4 regions of the Pseudarthrobacter sulfonivorans genome follow, and region 3 is predicted to be linked to each of the others. Evidence: riboswitches for the same ligand, from Rfam matches in the RefSeq annotation. Region 3 holds a riboswitch; each other region holds the start of a gene.
The links. A riboswitch is a leader RNA that binds a small molecule or an ion and turns the genes downstream of it on or off. The one in region 3 is predicted to bind thiamine pyrophosphate.
Positions count from the first base shown of each region.

Region 1: another riboswitch for thiamine pyrophosphate. It lies ahead of thiO (glycine oxidase ThiO); the one in region 3 lies ahead of thiC (phosphomethylpyrimidine synthase ThiC).
Region 2: another riboswitch for thiamine pyrophosphate. It lies ahead of AU252_RS20020 (bifunctional hydroxymethylpyrimidine kinase/phosphomethylpyrimidine kinase); the one in region 3 lies ahead of thiC (phosphomethylpyrimidine synthase ThiC).
Region 4: another riboswitch for thiamine pyrophosphate. It lies ahead of AU252_RS11710 (ECF transporter S component); the one in region 3 lies ahead of thiC (phosphomethylpyrimidine synthase ThiC).

Region 1 is NZ_CP013747.1:3,930,498-3,934,293, forward strand. Features, by position in the region: gene AU252_RS17855 (RNB domain-containing ribonuclease) at 1-983, opposite strand, end outside; gene thiE (thiamine phosphate synthase) at 1,048-1,824, opposite strand; TPP riboswitch at 1,852-1,972, shown strand; gene thiO (glycine oxidase ThiO) at 1,963-3,306, shown strand; gene thiS (sulfur carrier protein ThiS) at 3,303-3,539, shown strand; gene AU252_RS17875 (thiazole synthase) at 3,544-3,796, shown strand, end outside.
Region 2 is NZ_CP013747.1:4,392,459-4,396,254, reverse strand. Features, by position in the region: gene AU252_RS20020 (bifunctional hydroxymethylpyrimidine kinase/phosphomethylpyrimidine kinase) at 188-1,786, opposite strand; TPP riboswitch at 1,769-1,866, opposite strand; gene AU252_RS20015 (Rne/Rng family ribonuclease) at 1,969-3,796, opposite strand, start outside.
Region 3 is NZ_CP013747.1:4,270,739-4,274,534, forward strand. Features, by position in the region: gene thiC (phosphomethylpyrimidine synthase ThiC) at 1-1,705, opposite strand, end outside; TPP riboswitch at 1,700-1,807, opposite strand; gene AU252_RS19380 (VOC family protein) at 1,963-2,838, shown strand; gene AU252_RS19385 (hypothetical protein) at 2,952-3,389, shown strand; gene rpsP (30S ribosomal protein S16) at 3,602-3,796, shown strand, end outside.
Region 4 is NZ_CP013747.1:2,625,363-2,629,158, forward strand. Features, by position in the region: gene AU252_RS11690 (monovalent cation/H+ antiporter complex subunit F) at 1-179, shown strand, start outside; gene mnhG (monovalent cation/H(+) antiporter subunit G) at 169-591, shown strand; gene AU252_RS11700 (DUF4235 domain-containing protein) at 619-882, opposite strand; gene AU252_RS11705 (heme-degrading domain-containing protein) at 924-1,466, opposite strand; TPP riboswitch at 1,523-1,664, shown strand; gene AU252_RS11710 (ECF transporter S component) at 1,730-2,380, shown strand; gene AU252_RS11715 (ABC transporter ATP-binding protein) at 2,380-3,796, shown strand, end outside.

The sequences.
Region 1 (3,796 bases), 340 kb from region 3:
GCCGTGTAGCTGGCACCGCGGAACAGCATGCCGGCGGAGTGCAGGATGGCCAGTTGCCGGGGTTTGGTCGGGTCAAGGCTGCGGAGGTATTCGCCGTAGCTGATCTTGCCGTCCCACGGCTTGCCCAATGCCTCAGTCTGGAGGCGGAAGTGACGCAGGGAGCGCTCGTCCGGGGCGGGCATGGTTCGCAGGATGCCCACTTCTCCCGCCAGCATCAGGTTTGCCGCCGCCATCCCCGTCATCAGGGAGATCTGGGCGTTCCAGTCCTCCACCGGAAGCTGCGGCGCCGCGGCAATCCGGTAGCCGCCGTCGGGCAGCTGCACGATTTCCTGCTCGGGCATGTTCAGGCTGGCGCCGCCACGCTGCCGCTCCAGTTCAACGCGCTTGAGGCCCACTTCCTTCAGGAGCTGCAGGACAGGGCCGGCCGTCCCGGCGTCGAGTTCGGCCTGGGCTCCCTTGTAGCTCAGCTTGGCCCGGCTGCGGATGGTGGCCCTCTGGACGCTCACAGTGGAGACCTGCGCGGCGTCGTCCAGCCCGAACTCCCAGACATAGGCGGAACACAGCTGGCCGGCCAGAAGGCTGCCTGCCCCTTCGCTAATGACTTCCGGGTGCAGCGGGATACGGCCGTCAGGGGCGTAGAACGTCTGGCCGCGGCGCCGGGTCTCTGCGTCCAGTCCGCCGCCGGGGCGGACAAAGGACGGCACGTCAGCGATGGCGTATAGCACCCTGTAGCCAGTGCCCGCACGCTCGATGAACAGCGCCTGGTCCAGATCAGTGGACGACGCCGGATCGATAGTGAGGAAAGCCACTTCCGTCAGGTCAGCACCCGGCAACTCGTGTGCGGCCACCGCCGCTTCCGCGTCCCGGACCGCCTCCGCCGGGTAGGGTCCCGGCAGTTCCAGCTCGGTCCGCAGGGCGCTCAGCGCCGCCGCGAGGTCGTTCGTCTGCTCGTGGACATTGGGGGCCAACCTATGATGTGACACGAAAATCAGGTTAGCTCGATTTCCACGGATCGTGCACGCCCGCCGCCCGCCACGCGGGGGATTGTCAGGATGCGCCGGCGTCCAGGGCCGCCAGGAGTGCCGCGGCCGCCGCTGCGGGGTCCGCGGCTTCGGTGATGGCACGCACCACAACAATCCTGCCGGCGCCGGCCTCCACCACCTGCTCCACGTTGCCGAGATCGATGCCTCCGATGGCAAACCAGGGCAGCGTGGCCTGGGTGCCACCGGCAGCGCGGACGGCTTCGGCCGCGTACCGCACCAGGTCAAGGCCGACGGCGGCCCGGCCCGGTTTCGTCGGAGTGGCCCAGACCGGTCCTACGCAGAAGTAGTCCAGGCCGCCTTGGTCAGTCAGCCCACCGGACAGCCGGATGGCGCCTTCGATCTGCTCGGCGGTGTGCGTGGAAAGGCCGATCGCGGCTGGTGCCCCGAGCAGCGTGCGGGCGGAAGCGACAGGCAGATCTTTCTGCCCGATGTGGAAGACGGGGGCGCCGGACAGCAGCGCGATATCGGCACGGTCATTGACTGCCCACAGCTTTCCGTGGCGTTCGGCCGCGGCCCGAAGCACGGCCAGCAGCTCCAGCTCCTCCGCCGCCTCGATCGCCTTGTCCCGGAGCTGGATGATGTCCACGCCGCCGGCAAACGCCGCGTCCACAAACTCGCCAAAGTCCCCGCGGTCCCGTCGCGCGTCGGTGCACAGGTACAGCCTGGCGCTGTGCGGGAGGCCGGTGTTAATGCCGACGGCGGAGTCTGTTCCGGCCAAGGATTCGGGAGCGGGGGAGGGGGCGGAGGGCGTGCCTGCAGCGGCGAAGGATTGCGCGTTCATGGAAACCAGCCTAAGTCCCCTAAACTGGGCGGGTACTGCGGGAGCCCGTTGCAGCCGTCACAAAGCGGCCGGGCTGAGAGGGCGTCAGAGCCGACCGCTTGACCTGATCCGGCTAGTACCGGCGTAGGGAAGGAACATATGCCCCCCGCAATAAGCAGCCCACCTGAGCCTGCACCAGCCAGCCCGGCCACCGCCCTGCACGCCGACGTGGCCGTCATCGGCGGCGGAGTCATCGGCCACGCCATAGCCTGGGAAGTCCGGCGGTCCGGCCGTTCCGTCGTGCTGATCGATGACGCGCCCGGCAACGGCGCCAGCTGGGCAGCCGCCGGCATGTTGGCCCCTGTGAGCGAACTGCATTACCAGGAGGAAGACCTCCTTGAGCTGATGCTGGCATCCTCCGGCCTGTGGCCTGCCTTTGCGGCCGACCTCGCCCTGGCCGGGGCTGGCGATACCGGATATCTGACGACGCCGACCCTCGCCATCGGCGCGGACGCTGCGGACCGCAGGGCGCTGATGGACCTCCGGGCTGTGCAGCAGGCCAGCGGCCTGGTGGTGGAACCCCTGACTGTCCGTGAGGCCAGGACGAGGGAATCCCTGCTTAGCCCGGCCATATCCTGCGCCCTGGACATCCCCGCCGACCACCAGGTGGATCCACGGAAACTCGTGGCGTGCCTCCAGGAAGTCCTGGCCATCCACGGACCGGGAGCAGGAACCGCCGTGGCAGGTGCCCGCGCGGGATTCGCCGTTGACCAACGTGCCGCTGCCCTGCTCTGGGAGGACGGCCGCGTCATCGGCGTGAAGCTCGCCCACGGCGGAACTGTCCAGGCTCGGGAGACCGTCGTGGCCAACGGATTGCAGGCGGCGTCGCTGGATGGCCTGCCGGTTGGACTGCACCTGCCCCTGCGGCCCGTCTACGGTGACATCCTGCGGCTGGCTGTTCCGCGGCACCTGCGCCCGCTCCTCACCTCCACTGTCCGCGGAATGGTCCATGGTGTGCCGGTCTACATCGTTCCCCGGCAGGACGGCACGGTGGTGATCGGCGCTACGCAGCGAGAAGACGCGCTCGCCGGGACGGGCGACGCTGCTGTCTCGGCGGGCGGCGTCTACCAGTTGCTGCGGGACGCCCAGGTCCTGGTGCCGGCCGTCTCGGAGCTTGAACTCCTGGAATGCACAGCGCGGGCAAGGCCTGCGACCCCGGACAACGCCCCTCTCCTCGGCCGCGTACCGGTTTCCGCGCCACGGACGGGGAACACGGCGAACATTGCCGGGCTGATGGTTGCCACCGGATTCTTCCGCCACGGAGTGCTGCTGGCTCCGGCGGCGGCGGCCATCTGCCGGGACCTGCTGGATGGCCGGACGGACCCGCGATGGGGGGCCCTCAGCCCGGCCCGCTTTTCAGGAAAGCACCACGTAGCCGGCATACAGTCCCCAGACAATGACATCCGCACGAAGGACCTCGACCCACAGAAGGAATCAGCATGAACATCACCCTCAACGGCTCGCGCCATTCCGTGGCGGACGACGCCTCCATCACCACCCTCATCAGCCAGATCACTGGACGTCCCCTCGCGGCCAACGGCCAGGCGACAGACGGGCAGAAACTCGGCGTCGCCGTCGCCCATAACTCCGAAGTAGTACCCCGCAGCCAGTGGTTCGTCACGGCGCTCGCCGAAGGTGACGACGTCGAACTGGTCACAGCAGTCCAGGGAGGCTGACACCATGACAGTAACCAGCAACATCAGCACACATAACCGTCCCGAGGCCGCAGACAGGCTGGTCATCGACGGCGTCGAGCTCGGCTCCCGCCTCATCATGGGCACCGGTGGCGCCCCCAGCCTCGACGGGCTGGGGGCAGCCCTCCTGGCGTCCGGAACCGAGCTGACCACAGTGGCCATGCGGCGCTATGCGCCGGCTGAATCGGGATCCCTTTTCCAGCTCCTGGTGGACCACGGGATCCGGATCCTGCCCAACA
Region 2 (3,796 bases), 120 kb from region 3:
AACGCCGTGGGGTCGTAACCCAAGTGTTGGCGTAAGCACCGAAGATCTAGAATACGCTAATTTTGCCTTCGGCCGCAAATGAGGCTGGTTACGGCAGGTTGTCTGTGATAGGACCCACAAGCAGGTACTGCACTGACAATCCAAAACCGTGCCTGACTATCGTACAGGCCGCACGGGCCGCAGCCTGTCAGGAATGAATTCGCGGCGCGTCGAAGAATTCCACCTCAAACCGGCACGACTGCCTGAAAGCCACCAGCATCGCCGCCCGTTCATCCGCGGAAGCACTCCGGCCGGCGTCGTCAGCCAAGGCGATGGCGTCGCGCGTGGCCTGGGCGAAATCCTCGTCAGCATAGGCCCGCAGCCAGTCGGCATAAGGATGTGCTGCCGGTGCACCCGCAGCCAGGAACTCCGCGTGGAGGGTCTGTCCCACTTCGGCATACAACCAGAAGCACGGCAGTACCGCCGCCACGAGGACCGCGTAGCTGCCGGAGGCCGAGGCCGCCAGCAGGTGGTCCACGTAGGACTTGGTGACAGGTCCCAGGACAGAGTCCACTGTCCTGGTGCTTAGCCACGTGCGGTGCAGTTCGGACTCGACCTCAAGGCATTGCTGGGCCGACTTTGCCCAGAACAGCTGGGCGGCTTCCGTGGGCGCCAGCGCGCTGGCCCGGGCGAGGACCCGCGAATAGCCGTTGAGGTAGATGGCGTCCTGGGCGAGGTAATAGGCGAACTGTTCCTCAGCCAACGTGCCGGCCGCCAGGTCTCGGATGAAATCCAGCCCGTAGATGGCTGCAAGATCCGGCTCCGACGCCCGGCGCAGCGTCTCTGCGAACTCGCCGGCTGCCGGAACCTGTTGCATGTGGTGGAAGTGGTTGATGGGGCCGTTGCCCTCGCCCACCTCAAGTTGGTCAGAGGCCTGCAGCGCGCCCACCAGCCAGGGCTTCACCTGCCGTAATGCGGCTTCCCAGTCCCCCAGCCGGGCCTGAGCCGTGGCCATGGCCGACGACAGCGAGCAGCCGGTGCCGTGGCTGTTGCGCGTGGGGATCCTGTCCCCGCTCACTTCCACCACCTCCTGGGCGAGCAGCCCGGCAGCGTTGACCAGGGCATCCGGGCACGCACCGCCGTCGAGATGGCCGCCCTTGACCAGGACGGTGGCACCGGTCGCGGCGGACAACCGCTGCCCCTGCCCGAGCGCGTCGTGCCATTCCCTCGCCTGCGGCTCCCCCACCAGGATGGCCAGTTCGGCCAGGTTGGGGGTGATCAGGTCCGCGAGCGGGAGCAGCTCCCGCAGGGCCGCCTCGGCAGACTCCTGCAGCAGCCGGTCGCCGCTCGTGGCCACCATGACCGGATCAAGAACGACGACGGCGGGACGCACCTTTTCCAGCCAGTCGCGGACCACGCCTATCACCGCAGCGTCGCCCAGCATGCCGATCTTGACCGCGTCGATGGTGATGTCATCGCTGATGGCATCGAGCTGCTGGCCCAGGAAGGACGCAGGCGGGACGTGAACCGCCTGGACCCCCTGGGTGTTTTGGACCGTCAGCGCGGTGATGGCCGCCATGCCGTAGCCGCCAAGGGCTGCAATGCTTTTGAGGTCGGCCTGGACGCCCGCGCCCCCTGAAGGGTCCGATCCGGCAATGGACAGCACCCGCGGAACGTCACGCAGCACCCGGACCGCAGAAGAGCGGGCTGGTGCGGGCCGGACCTCAGCCCGGGTTGCTGGGGTTTCCGGCAGAGCCGCCGCGGGTGTTGCAGGAGGAAGGACAGAAGTTGAAGCCAAAGGAGACATCCCTTCGCCGGTGCTAACCGGACAGGTTCAACGGGTGTGGATCTCAGCCGGCTCTCTGCGCGGCACCCCGTGTCAGTCACCAGCCTAGCGTTCCTCGCGACTTAACGCCGGACGCCCGGACGCAGCCTGTGATTCACAGGCTGCGTCCGGGCGCCGTTGTATTGGCTTGCCCTACTGCTTGGTCAGAGCTCCGAGGCCGGAACTCCTACGCCCAGGATGATGGGCGCGTTGGCGGCAACCGGTTTGTCGGCCACAGGAGCCTTGACAGGCTCCGGCGCCTTGGCGGCGTGGGTGTGCCCAGCGGCAGCCGCCGGAGCAGCTTCGTGATGCTCCACGGACGTGGCGTTGGCTGCGCCCTGGGCACGGCTGGCACTCCGGTTCCGCCGGGGACGGCGGGCGCGGGGCTCCTCGGTGTGGTCGGAGTAATCCTTCTCCGCCACAGCTGGCTGCTGCTGGCGGGCAGGTTCTGCCGGCTGGGTTTCAGTTGCCTGGACTGCCGACGGCTTGCTTTCCGCTACAGGTGCCGGCTCGCCAAGGTGCGCGAAGGCCTCCGCGAGGCGATCAAGTGTCAGGGCAGGTGAGTGCGGCTGGTCATCGTGGTGCGCCACGAACGGAAGCACAACCTGCTCGCCGCCGAATGTCAGCACTGCGGCCGGACGGCCGTTGGAGTCCGTTTCGGACCGCTCAGCCGGAGCCGGCACCGCAGCCGCAGGCTGCCGGCCCGCGGCAGCTGATGCGTGAGCCACTTCGTCGTCGTGCAGGTGCGCAGCGTGGGCTGCGGCCGCAATGTTCGCAAGCGCTGCCCGCGTGGCCTCCGCCTTGGCATGTCGCTCGGCATCACTGGCTTCCGGGTGGACCGTGTGGATCTGCACCGGAGCTGCCGGTGCCGTTTCCAGCGGCTGGCCGCCCCGTCCGCGGCGGCGTTTCCGGTCAGTGCGGCCACCCGGCTGGCTGTCCGGGCGCTGGCTGTCAGTGCGCACGCTATCGGTGCGCTGGGTTTCCGGGCGGCTGTCCACACGCTGCACGTGGTGCTCCGCGGCTACGGTGTTGGCGCGGCGGTGTTCCACGGGGTCGTCGTGGGTGACGATCCCGCGGCCTGCACAGGTTTCGCACTGCTCGCCGAAGACTTCCAGGAGCCCGGTGCCCATGCGCTTGCGCGTCATCTGCACGAGGCCCAGCGAGGTCACTTCGGCCACTTGGTGCTTGGTCCGGTCGCGGCCCAGGCATTCCACCATGCGGCGGAGGACCAGGTCGCGGTTGGATTCGAGGACCATGTCGATGAAGTCGATGACGATGATGCCGCCGATGTCGCGGAGCCGGAGCTGCCGGACCACTTCTTCAGCTGCCTCGAGGTTGTTCTTGGTGACGGTTTCCTCGAGGTTGCCGCCGCTGCCGGTGAATTTGCCGGTGTTGACGTCCACCACGGTCATGGCTTCGGTGCGGTCGATGACCAGCGAGCCGCCCGAAGGCAGGAAGACCTTGCGTTCCAGGGCCTTGTGGATCTGCTCATCGATCCGCCACGCAGCGAAGATGTCCTGGTCCTTGGTCCACTTTTCCAGGCGGCCCACGAGGTCCGGGGCAACGTAGGTGACGTAGGCCTCGATGGTGTCCCAGGCCTCTTCACCGGAGACGATCAGCTTGGAGAAGTCCTCGTTGAACACATCACGGACCACCTTGATGGTGAGGTCAGGTTCGCCGTAGAGCAGCTCCGGCGCGAGGATCTTGGTGGACGTGGACTGGCTTTCGATGCCCTCCCACTGGGCCCGCAGCCGGTTGATGTCGTGTGTGAGCTCCTCTTCCGAGGCGCCTTCGGCAGCGGTGCGGACGATGACGCCGGCGTGCTCCGGGAGGCGGTCCTTGAGGATGCGCTTGAGGCGGTTGCGCTCGACGTCGGGCAGTTTGCGGGAGATGCCGGTCATGGAGCCGCCGGGCACGTAGACCAGGTAGCGGCCGGGCAGCGAGATCTGGCTGGTCAGGCGTGCACCCTTGTGGCCCACGGGATCCTTGGTG
Region 3 (3,796 bases):
AATCGGCGGAACCGTATTCGTCCCTGATGTCCTGGCTGATCTTCATCGAGCAGAACTTCGGGCCGCACATGGAGCAGAAGTGGGCGGTTTTGGCCGGTTCGGCGGGCAGCGTCTCGTCATGGAAGGCCTCCGCCGTGACCGGGTCCAGGGACAGCGCGAACTGGTCGCGCCAGCGGAACTCGAACCTGGCCTTGGACAGGGCATCATCCCGTTCATGGGCGCCGGGGTGGCCTTTGGCAAGGTCTGCTGCGTGGGCGGCGATCTTGTAGGTGATCACACCGGTCTTCACGTCGTCCTTGTTCGGGAGGCCAAGGTGTTCCTTGGGCGTGACGTAACAAAGCATCGCCGTGCCGTACCGGGCGATTTCCGTGGCGCCGATGGCGGACGTGATGTGGTCATAGCCCGGGGCAATATCAGTAACCAGCGGCCCCAGGGTGTAGAACGGGGCGCCCTTGCAGAGTTCCTGCTGGCGTTCCACATTCTCCCGCACCAGATGGAACGGGACGTGCCCGGGACCTTCCACCATGACCTGCACATCGAATTCCCACGCCCGCTGGGTCAGTTCGGCCAGCGTGTCCAGCTCGGCGAACTGGGCGGCGTCGTTGGCGTCCGCCGTCGCTCCCGGGCGCAGTCCGTCGCCCAGGGAGAACGCGACGTCGTACTTGGCGAAGATCCCGCACAACTCGTCGAAGTGCGTGTACAGGAAGTTCTCCTGGTGGTGGGCCAGGCACCAGCCGGCCATGATCGCGCCGCCCCGGGAGACGATGCCGGTGACGCGGTTGGCCGTCAGCGGCACGTAACGCAGCAGCACGCCGGCGTGGATGGTCATGTAGTCCACGCCCTGCTCGCACTGCTCAATGACCGTGTCCCGGTAGATCTCCCACGTCAGGGCGTTGGCCTCGCCGTTGACCTTCTCCAGCGCCTGGTAGATGGGCACCGTCCCGATGGGCACGGGAGAGTTGCGGATGAGCCATTCCCGGGTGGTGTGGATGTCATCGCCGGTGGACAGGTCCATCACCGTGTCTGCGCCCCACTGCGTGGCCCACTGGAGTTTGTCCACTTCCTCGGCGATGGAGCTGGTCACGGCCGAGTTGCCGATGTTGGCATTGATCTTCACCAGGAAGGCCTTGCCGATAATCATCGGTTCGGATTCCGGGTGGTTGATGTTGTTGGGGATGATGGCCCGGCCAGCCGCCACCTCGCTGCGGACCAGTTCCACGTCGCAATTCTCACGGAGGGCGATGAACTGCATCTCGGGGGTGATGACACCCTGCCGCGCGTAGTGCATCTGGGTGACGGTCCGGCCGCCGACGGCGCGGCGGGGCACCGGCTGCGCGCCCTTCCACTCCGCAGAGGCTGCGCCGCGGCGCACGGCCGACTTGCCGTCGTCGAGCAGGTTCCGCTCCCGGCCGCTGTAGGGCTCGGTGTCTCCGCGGGCGGCGATCCACTCTGAGCGGAACGGGTTGAGGCCCACCACCGGATCGCTGCCCGGTCCCGCCGTGCGGTAGGTCCGGAAAGGCCCGTTCGGCGCGCCGTTTGGCGACGGTTCGAGGGCGATCTCGGTCACGGGAACCCGGATCCCGGTGGCCTCATCGGTGACAAACGCCAGCGAGTGGGACTTCAGTGACTGGGTTTCAGGCTGGAGCGTTTGATCCACGTCGGCTTCATTTTTGGCAGGGATCAGCTGTGTTTCTTGTGTATTCAATGAATACTCACTTCCTTCGCCGGCATTACCCGGACAGGTTCAACGGTCGCAGGCTGCGTCAGCCCGATCTCAGCCCCTGCAAGGGCTCCCGTGTGGTCAAGTTGAAGCTACCACAGTCCGAGCGTGGCCTGGTGACAGCAATCACGGGTACGCGGTCGCAATCTGTCTGCTCCGCCACTTGAATTAAATTGAAGCTTCAAGTAAATTGGAGCCATAGCCGCCTTCCATCCGAAGGCCAACGGACCGGGAGTGTTCAAATGACTGCAGAAGCCACCAGCCGGGATCTCCTTCCTGCCGACCTCTCCATGGGCACGGTGATGCTCAAGGTGGGCGACATGAAGCTGATGACCGACTACTACCAGCGTGCGCTCGGCCTGGAGGTCGTCGCGGAACAGGACGGCGGCGTCTATCTTGGCCGCCTTCAACGCCCGCTGGTCCATCTCGCGGCCGCTCCGTCCTTGCATCTGCCGGGCAGGGGAGAGGCCGGGCTGTTCCACACCGCACTGCTGTTTGACGACCGGGCTTCGCTGGCCGCCACAGTAGCCACCGCCGCCCAGTACGAACCCCGATCCTTCACCGGCAGCGCCGACCACCTCGTCAGCGAGGCCTTCTACTTCAATGACCCGGAAGGCAACGGCATCGAACTGTACTGGGACAGGCCCCGCGAAAACTGGTCCTGGAACGGGAAGGATGTAGTGATGGACAGCCTGGCACTGCCGCCGCAGCGCTACCTCGAGCAGCACCTGACCCAGGAATCCGTGGCCGGCCAGCGGGCCAGCGAAGCCGGCGTGGGCCACGTCCACCTCCAGGTGGGCGACGTCCAGTCAGCGCACGATTTCTACGTGGGCACGCTGGGCTTCGAAAAGACCGCCGGCTGGCACGGGCAGGCGCTGTTTGTCTCTGCGGGCCGGTATCACCACCACATGGCCATGAACGTCTGGAACAGCCGCGGAGCCGGTCCCCGCAAGAACACCCTGGGCCTCGGCGAAGTGCTCATCGAGGTCCCTTCCGGGGACGACGTCGGAGCGCTCGCCGACCGCCTGAAGGTCGCCGGTGTGGCCTCGCACCACACGGGCGCCGAGCTTCGCTTCGAGGACCCGTGGCGCAACAATATCCGTGTCGCCGTCCGCTGAGTGCGGATGCCAAATGTGCGGCCGGCCTTGTACTAGGCTGATTCTGAACGGCCGGGGCGGCACTTGCTGCTGCCCTTCCAGGCCGCACCGTCGACGGAATGAGGGCTGTTCCCATGGGCTTCACTGAAATTTTTGTTTCCACTCACAATGCCGCACTGAAGCGGGCGGACGTCCTGGATGCGGGCGGCTCCCCGGCGGGCCAGGCCCTGCGGATTCCCGGAATCAGCGATTTCGAAATCGAGCAGCTTGGCGATCTTGCCGGCGTTGCGGTGCACGCCGGTGGCGCGGACTACGAACTGGCCATGGTTGACGTGGCCAGTGATTCCCTCCTCGGGGTCCCGCGGGCCATGGTGCGTGCGCTCGCCGACCTGCTCAGCTACGAGACTGAAGGCGAAGGCAATGTCCTGGACGACGTCGCTGAAAAGTGGGCCGCCCAGGATGACATGCCGTTCGGCGCAGCCGAGGCCCGGACGTATGTCCAGCAGTTCGCTGAGCTTGCCAACTCCGTCGATGACGCCGCACGCACCGGCGTGTATGTCTGGTCGTCGTAGGCCGGCCGTGGCCCGCCGGGTCCGCCCGGCTGCCCCACCCCGACGTGTCAAGTCGAAATCCGGACGCTGATCTGGCACAATAAACAGGTACTCGATCTGCGTGGCCCCTCTCTCCGCGTCCGGATCCTGTCCTTCGAACCCTCAAGTATGGCCCGCCCCACGGGTGCAGAACGTCGGTTCACCCCTTTTCTGAAACAGGAGTGACCACAAAAGTGGCCGTAAAGATTCGCCTTAAGCGCTTTGGCAAGATGCGCGCACCGTACTACCGCATCGTCGTCATGGACGCACGCTCCAAGCGTGACGGCCGTGCCATCGAAGAGATCGGCAAGTACCACCCCACCGAAGAGCCCTCATACATCGAGGTGGACACGGACCGTGCCCAGTACTGGCTCGGCGTCGGCGCACAG
Region 4 (3,796 bases), 1.6 Mb from region 3:
TGCTGGCCTCCGACGTCCTGCTCGCGATCCTCGGTGCGGCCCTGTGCATCGACATGGCCGTCAACCGGCACCTGAACAACCTGATGCTGCTGGTGGCGCTGTCCGTGGTCGGCTTCATCGGGTCGGTTACCGTTGCGCGCTACGTGGCCGACCGGCGGGAGCAAGCCAATGAATCCTGAGGCCAGCGTGGTTGACAACGTCATCGATACTGTGTCGGCGGTGTTCCTGGTGGTGGGTGCCCTTATGTCGCTCGCCGCCGCCGTGGGCCTGCTCCGCTTCCCGGACCTGCTGAGCCGCATGCACGCGGCCACCAAGCCCCAGGTGCTGGGGCTGTTCCTGCTCCTGGCGGCCATCGGCCTGCAGCTGCGCACCTGGTGGGTGTGGCCGGTGCTGCTGGTGGCCTGGATCTTCCAGCTGCTGACGGTGCCGGTTTCCGCCCACATGGTGGGCCGCGCCGGTTACCGGACCAAACACCTGCACCGTGAGCTGCTCAGCTCCGATGAACTCGAAGCCGTGGTTCAGAAGGCGGCCCAGTCGGCCCGGGATGAGTCATCCCGGGATGAAGCGTCCGACGGCGGCCGGCGGGACTGAGCGTCACTGCCGGACTGCTTGCCAGGGTTAGACGATGTCCTGGGACTTGGCGAAGCGGGTGATGGCCCGCTGCGTGCCGCGGTTGGCGAGCACCTGGATGATGGTGCTGACCGAGGCCGAAATGAGCGCGAACGTCAGGGCCGAGCGCAGGGTGGTGGGAGTGTCTTCGTCCTTGCCGGTGGGAGGCTTCCGGCCGGTGGACTTTTCCCACACGGTATTGACCACCTTCGTGCCGACGAATCCGGCGCCGAGGCTGATTGCAGTGCCGAGCAGCTTGATGAACAGGTTCATTCGTTGAACTCCTTGTGAGCGGATCCGGGACTTCCTTTAGCCTAACCCGGCTGCATGGACTCCAGAATCTCCCGCAGGGCTTCCACCACCAGATCGTGGTCCTGCTGCTGGGGCAGGCCCGAGACCGTCACCGTGGCCACTGCACCCACACCGGCGACGTAGACCGGGAAGCAGCCGCCGTGCGGGGCGTAGGTGGACTCGTCGAACCAGCCGTGGTCCTCGATCCGACCGCCGTGCAGCCTGCCGCGGAGGCCCACCAGCAACGAAGGGATCTCATACCTGGCGGCGGTGCGCTGCTTCGCCCGGACCCAGTGCTCGTTGTCCGGGGTGGCGCCGTCCAGGGCCACGTGGAACAGGACCTGGTCACCCTTGGTGATGTCGATCGCGATGGGCAGCTTTCGGCTCTTGCCCAGCTCCACCAGGAGCAGCCCGAGGTTGAGGGAGTCGTCCTTGCTGAAATGCGGAAACTGCAGCTCGTTGATCTCGGCTTCGACCCGGGCAATCAGGGCCTCCAGCAGCCCCGCCGGCTGGGGCACCGTCGAATCGGGATTGAACGCAGTCACAGTCGGGTTGTTGGCAGTCATGGCCCACAATCTACCCCGCCCGCGGTGTAAACTGGAGCACGCCCATCAGGGCAGATTTATTACGACAGGGGAGCGCCGCCGTCGGACATCACTGGCATTGCCAGGGAACCGCAGGTGGGCGCTGAGAGTGCGGACAGCCGCAGACCCTCGAACCTGATCCGGTTAGTACCGGCGCAAGGGAGTCGAGTTCTCGAAGTGTCCGGAAACGGCGGCAGCGCCGCACGCCGGGGCACTTTCCCCTCCTGTTCCTCAGGAGGACCAAAATGACAACTGCAGCAATCAAAAAGACCGGCAATACCTGGCGCGTTGTGGACATCGTGGTGGCGGCACTCATCGCCATCACCGGCGGCGTGATCTTCTGGGCCTGGTCCCAGGGCGCCGGCATCGTCTCCGCCCCCATGAACGCCGTTTACCCCCCGCTGACCGGCCTGATCGCCGGCGGCTGGATGATCCCGGCAGTGCTGGGCATGCTCATCATCCGCAAACCCGGCGCGGCGCTCTTCTGCGAAGCGGTGGCCGCCACCGGCGAACTCATCATGGGCTCGCAGTACGGCGCCACGGTGCTGATCTCCGGCCTCCTGCAGGGCCTGGGCGCCGAGCTGGTGTTCTTCCTGCTGGTGTACGGCAACTTCCGGTTCAAGTCCTTCCTGCACCAGAAGTACAACCTCATCGCCGCGCTGCTGGCCGGTGCCGGGGCGGGCCTGTTCTGCGGCCTCAATGACTCGTTCCTGCCGTGGGGCTGGAACATCGCCTACGAGCCCGGCGACAAGCTCGCGTACATCGTGTTCTGCACCATCTCCGGCGCAGTGATTGCAGGTGCCTTGTCCTGGATCGCCACCCGCGGCCTGGCCAGAACCGGTGTGCTGAGCTCGTTCGCGTCCCGGAAGGCAGCGTCGGAGCCCGTCTTCAACTGATGACCGCTTCCGACGCCGGTGCATCCGGAGTGCGCCCCGCCGCGGTGTCCGCCCGTGGCTGGGGCTGGCGGCATGCGGGACGTTCCGCCCCCGCCGTCCAGGGCCTCGACCTCGACATCGCTCCCGGCGAGCGGGTGCTGCTGCTGGGCCCGTCGGGCGCCGGCAAGTCAACGCTGCTGCACGCGCTCGCAGGGGTGCTGGGGGATGAAGGGGACGACGCCGACGAAACCGGTTCGCTGCTGATCGACGGTTTGGTGCCCCGCGGGCAGCGCGGCCGCTCGGGCCTGATGCAGCAGGATCCGGAAACGCAGGTGGTCCTTTCCCGGCTGGGCGACGACGTCGCCTTCGGCGCCGAGAACCTCGCCGTTCCGCGGGACGAGATCTGGCGGCGCGTCCATGAAGCGCTCGACGACGTCGGGCTGCGGAGTGCCGGGGGCGGCGGTTTGAACGACGGCGGCGGGTCAGGTTTGGACGCCGACGGCGGGCCAGGTGCCGCCGGGCTCGCGCTGGACCACCCGACGTCGGCCCTCTCGGGCGGGCAGAAGCAGCGCCTGGCGCTGGCCGGGATCCTCGCGATGCGGCCGGGGCTGATCCTGCTGGATGAGCCCACCGCAAACCTCGATCCCGCCGGCGTGCTGGAAGTCAGGGACGCCGTGGGCCGCTGCCTGGACAAAACCGGCGCCACCCTCGTTGTGGTGGAACATCGCGTGTCCGTCTGGAAGGACCTGGTGGACCGGATTGTGGTGCTCCAGCCAGGCTCGGCGGCGGGTCCCGCTGGAAGTTCCGCCGCCACGTCCGCCGTCCTGCTGGACGGGCCGCCGGACCAGGTGCTTGCGGAGGCGCGGGACATGCTGATCGGCGCGGGCGTCTGGGTGCCGGGGTATGTTCCGGCAACCCGCCGCCGCGTGTCCGCAGGCTCCGGTGACCTGCTGCTGGCTGCCGAGGACCTTGCCGTCTCCCGCGAGCGTCCGCGGCGCCGCGGCCTCCGGACCATCCCGCCCGTACCGGTGCAGCAGGGCATCACGGCCCAGGTCCGTTCCGGCCAGGCACTCACCGTCACGGGGCCCAACGGCGCCGGAAAGTCAACGTTTGCGCTGACGCTCGCCGGACTTCTTGCGCCGGTGGCGGGGAAGGTGTCCGCCGCCGTCGAGCTTTCCGAGGGGGCCGGGATCGATCCCTTCAAATGGAAAGCCAACCAGCTGATTTCCCGCATCGGAACCGTCTTCCAGGAACCCGAGCACCAGTTCGTGACGGGCCGCGTGCTGGACGAACTGATGTTCGGCCCGCGGCACCTGGGGCATGGCGAGGAGCGGGTTGATGAGCTGCTGGAACGGCTGCGCCTGACGCACCTGGTGGACGCCAATCCGTACACGCTCTCGGGAGGCGAAAAGCGGCGCCTCTCGGTGGCCACTGTCC